DNA from 2 places in the Rhodoferax sp. P2_H8_2 genome. Region 2 is predicted to be linked to the other one. Evidence: predicted binding sites of a transcription regulator. Region 2 holds the regulator's gene; the other holds the start of a gene.
The links. The regulator LexA, encoded in region 2, represses DNA repair genes until DNA is damaged. The targets are predictions, from matches to a motif close to ACTGTATNNNNATACAGT.
Positions count from the first base shown of each region.

Region 1: a site for LexA is predicted at 1,315-1,332, ahead of recA (recombinase RecA). Genes of this name have one in related genera too.

Region 1 is NZ_JBFUFW010000003.1:153,949-156,403, forward strand. It holds gene recX (recombination regulator RecX) at 1-56, opposite strand, end outside; gene recA (recombinase RecA) at 139-1,242, opposite strand; gene AC1DV6_RS06385 (MarR family winged helix-turn-helix transcriptional regulator) at 1,399-1,881, shown strand; gene AC1DV6_RS06390 (response regulator) at 1,952-2,455, shown strand, end outside.
Region 2 is NZ_JBFUFW010000005.1:283,806-286,260, forward strand. It holds gene AC1DV6_RS11755 (D-2-hydroxyacid dehydrogenase family protein) at 1-729, opposite strand, end outside; gene AC1DV6_RS11760 (hypothetical protein) at 777-1,094, opposite strand; gene lexA (transcriptional repressor LexA) at 1,117-1,791, opposite strand; gene AC1DV6_RS11770 (asparaginase) at 1,901-2,455, shown strand, end outside.

The DNA of each region.
Region 1 (2,455 bases), on a different contig from region 2:
CGGCCGCTGAGCAGGCGCAAAGCCCGGCCCGTGAGGGACAACGACGTAGTGGCCATTTACTGAACCCTCAAGCTGCCCGCGGAATGCTATTGTTTTAATAGCTGCTTACGCACATTCCACGGGCGCTGGAGGCACTTTTTACTCTGATTTTTCAGCCTTGTCGGCCTTCTTGCTCTTGGCAGCCTTGATTTCCGGCTCCGCCACTGGCAGCAGTGGGATGCCCAGCGAATCGCGCACCTTGTTTTCGATCTCGATCGACAAGTCGGGGTTTTCGCGCAGGAATTCGCGGGCGTTGTCACGGCCCTGGCCGATCTTCTCGCCCTGGTAAGCGTACCAGGCACCGGACTTTTCCAGGATACCGGCGGTCACACCCATGTCGATGATTTCGCCATGGCGGCTGATGCCCTCGCCGAACAAAATGTCGAACTCCGCCGTCTTGAACGGAGGCGCGACCTTGTTCTTAACCACCTTGACCTTGGTCTCGTTGCCGATGGCCTCTTCGCCTTTCTTGATGGTGCCGGTGCGGCGGATGTCCAGGCGGACCGAGGCGTAGAACTTCAGCGCATTACCGCCGGTCGTTGTTTCGGGGCTGCCGAACATCACGCCGATCTTCATGCGAATCTGGTTGATGAAGATCACCGTGCAGTTGGTCTTCTTGATGTGAGCGGTCAGCTTGCGCAGCGCCTGGCTCATCAGACGCGCTTGCAGGCCGGGCAAAGAGTCACCCATCTCGCCTTCAAGTTCGGCCTTGGGGGTCAGCGCCGCCACCGAGTCCACGATGATCAGATCAACCGCGCCGGAGCGCACCAGGCTGTCGACGATTTCCAGCGCCTGCTCGCCGGTATCGGGCTGGCTGATCAGCAGGTCCTGCAGGTTCACGCCCAGCTTTTGCGCGTACTGGATGTCCAGTGCGTGCTCGGCGTCGACGAAGGCGCATTGGCCGCCTTGCTTTTGCATTTCGGCGACGACTTGCAATGTCAGCGTGGTCTTGCCGGACGACTCAGGTCCGTAGATTTCAACGACGCGACCGCGTGGCAGACCGCCGACGCCCAGCGCAATGTCCAGCCCCAAGGAACCGGTGGAAACCACCTGGATGTCTTCAATCACCTCGCCTTCACCCAGGCGCATGATGGTGCCTTTGCCGAATTGCTTTTCGATCTGGGCCAGGGCCACTTGCAGTGCCTTGGCTTTCTCGCTGTTGGCGCCATTCGTGTTGTTGGGGTTCTTGACCGGTGCGTCCATGGAAATCTCCTTAAAAATCAAACAATTGGGTGGCATTCGTGCATCTGGCCAAACCACTGCGTTTTGCTACAGGCTGGATGCTTGAACAGTAGTTTAAGCGCATTGATTGAAATGCGTAAATACATTTTTTAGTCAGTTTGTATTACTATTTACGAAATGTCCGAAACCCCTAATTCCGCTCCCGAGCCGTGGCGCAGCAACCACCTCGGCCACTGGTTGCGTCTGGCGCTGGAGCGCTTTGACGGTCGAGTGATGGAACTGATGGCCCACCACCCTGGCGTTCCGCTGGGCCTGTCCAATCTGGCGGCACGCGGGCAGGTCGGCGCAGCGCATATCCACATCACGCGCCATCTGCCTCAAGGCGGCGCACGCCTGACCGCGTTGGCGCAAGCAGCTGGCATGACAAAGCAGGCCATGGGCACGCTGGTCAACCAGTGCGAGGCCTGGGGCATGGTGAGCCGCGAGGACGATCCACTAGATGCGCGCGCCAAGCGCGTGATGTTCACCGCCACCGGCTTGGCGTGGTTGACCGCGTACCAAGACGCAGTGGCGCAGGCCGAAGACGAACTACGCGCCGCCGTCAGCCCCGAAGTAGCCACGGTCGTGGCTTTGGGGCTGGAAGCCTACAGTGGACAGTAAGGCCTCCGAAAAAGTGCAGGCCTAGAATGACAGACACAGCGCTGGCAACAGCGCACACGAGGAGACAGACATGCGGATTTTGATTGCCGAAGATGACCAGGTGTTGGCCGATGGCCTCTTGCGGGCCCTGCGCAGCGCGGGTGCGGCAGTGGACCACGTCGCCAGCGGCACCGAGGCCGACGCGGCACTGATGACCAACACCGAGTTCGATCTGTTGATCCTCGATCTGGGCCTGCCCAAGATGCACGGTCTGGAAGTGCTGAAGAAACTGCGCGGACGCGGTTCCTCATTGCCGGTACTGATCCTCACCGCGGCCGACAGCGTGGACGAGCGCGTCAAAGGACTGGACTACGGCGCCGATGACTACATGGCCAAACCCTTCAGCCTGCAGGAACTCGAAGCCCGCGTGCGCGCACTGGTACGCCGCGGCATGGGCGCCACATCCAGCAGCATCAAGCACGGTCCGCTGACGTATGACCAGGCCGGCCGCGTTGCCACCATCGACGGCAAGATGGTCGAACTGTCTGCCCGCGAGCTGGGCCTGCTCGAAGTCTTGCTGCAGCGCGCTGGCCGC
Region 2 (2,455 bases):
GTTCACCAGCAGGGCAGTGGGCTTCATTAAACTGAGATCAGCTTGCTTGACGATTCCTGAAGTGCTTTCGTTCAGCCGAAGGTGTAGTGACAAGACGTCGCATTCACTGAAAAATTCTTCACGGCTGGCCGCGGCTTCGTAGCCATCCTGCTGCGCCTTCTCGCGCGATGCCTCACTGCCCCAGATGAGGACCCGCATGCCAAAGGCGCGGCCATAGCCCGCAACCAGCTGCCCGATCTTTCCATAACCCCAGATACCGATGGTCTTGCCTTGGAGCACATTGCCCAGTCCAAAATTGGCGGGCATGGAGCCGGCCTTTAAGCCTGCTTGCTGCCAGACGCCATGCTTGAGATTCCCGATGTAATGGGGCAAACGGCGCATACCCGCAAGAACCAAGGCCCAAGTCAACTCAGCCGGTGCTACCGGTGAGCCTATGCCTTCGGCAACAGCAATGCCACGCTCGGTACAGGCATTTACATCAATGTGGCTGCCTGCGCGACCCGTCTGGGAAATGAGTTTGAGTTTAGGCAGCTTTTCAATCAGCTGCCGGGTGATGTGGGTGCGTTCCCGGATCAGAACAACAATGTCTGCATCCTTCAAACGTATCGATAACTGGCCCAATCCCTTGACGGTATTGGTGTAAACCTTGGCTTGGTAGGCCTCCAGCCTGGAGGCACACTCCAGTTTGCGTACAGCATCCTGGTAGTCATCAAGAATCACAATATTCATGCGTGCCATTGTGCCCTGTCAGGCAGACGTGGCCCGCTGAATATGTGTCAGGACATTGCAGCTTCGCAGGCGGCGAGGCGATCCAACTCGGCGCAGACATCGGCCATGCGGCCGGAGATGACCATCCTGCCTACACAGGTGCGTTGCTGACCGGGTTCCATCACGCGCAATACACGCAAGGGCTTGATGGAGGCGTCGCTGGCAGGAGATGTGCGCTTTGGGAGTGCAAACGGAGCAGGATTTACGCGTATGCGCTGAATCGGCAGGCACACCGCCCCGTGGCTAGCTGAAGAATCCAGCAGCGCGCGCGTCATCACCTGGAAACCAGCGGACACACGGCGCAGGGCATAGAGGGCAAGATTCATGGCGTTCATGGCAGGGGGTCTTTCACATCAGCATCGTGTTGCGAATCAGGCCTACAGCGAGGCCTTCGATCTCGAAGGGCTCGCCGGGCTCGACCACGATGGTTTGGTAATCCGGGTTTTCGGGGTGCAGTTCAATCAGGTGCTTGTTGCGCCGAAAGCGTTTGACGGTGACTTCCTCACCTAACCGGGCTACAACAATCTGGCCATTTTTCGCGTCTTTGGTGGCCTGCACCGCCAGCAGATCGCCATCCATGATGCCAGCGTCGCGCATGGACATGCCGCGCACCTTCAGCAGGTAGTCCGGCTTGCGCTGGAACAAGCTGTTTTCGACATAGTAGGTCTGGTCCACATGTTCCTGCGCGAGAATGGGCGAACCTGCAGCAACGCGCCCAATCAGCGGCAGAGCCAGTTGGGCCAAGCCAGGCAAAGGCAGGGAAAATTGTTTGATGCGAGATTCATGGATGGAGCGCAAGGTGTCACTGCGCAGCCGGATGCCCCGAGAGGTGCCGCTGACCAGCTCGATCACGCCCTTACGTGCCAAGGCCTGCAAATGCTCTTCAGCGGCATTGGCGGACTTGAAACCGAGCTCATTGGCGATTTCGGCGCGTGTAGGAGGCGCTCCGGTGCGCGCAATGGCACTCTGGATCAGGTCCAGAATCTGTTGTTGCCTGGCGGTCAGTTTGGGGCTCTCTAGCATGGTGACTCCTTAGGTTGGGTCGGCTCTGGCAGATTGGAAACACTGTTATCACATCCAGTAACTGTATTTTTAACCAGTTAAATTATTTTTGCAAGTGGGTAGCTCAAAAATGTCATTGAAAGTCGTTTTTTTGGGGATGGGAGGCACGATTGCCGGCACCGCAACCGAAGCTGGGGACAACGTCGGCTACAAGTCGGGCCAACTGGACCTGACCCAAGTTCTGGGGCGGGTTCCAGGCTTGCAGGCGGCTCTATCAGGGGATACCTTGCATTGTGAGCAGGTGGCCAACGTCGACAGCAAGGACATGGAGTTCGGCGATTGGCGCCGACTGGCACAGCGCGTCTCTGAACATCTGGCCTCGCACGATGTCCGTTCCGTGGTCATTACCCATGGGACCGACACTTTGGAGGAAACGGCGTTCTTTTTAGCCAGTGTGCTTCCCGCGGATTTGTTGGCGCAGAAAGTCGTGGTGCTGACCTGCGCCATGCGGCCTGCCAGTGCCCATTCGCCTGATGGTCCACAAAACCTGTTGGATGCCGTGGCTGTTGCCCGAGCCGCCGGGGCGGCGGGGGTGCTGGTTGTGTGTGCTGGCACGGTGCACGGCGCGCGCGATGTGCAGAAGGTGCATCCCTACCGATTGAATGCGTTTGATTCGGGTGACGCG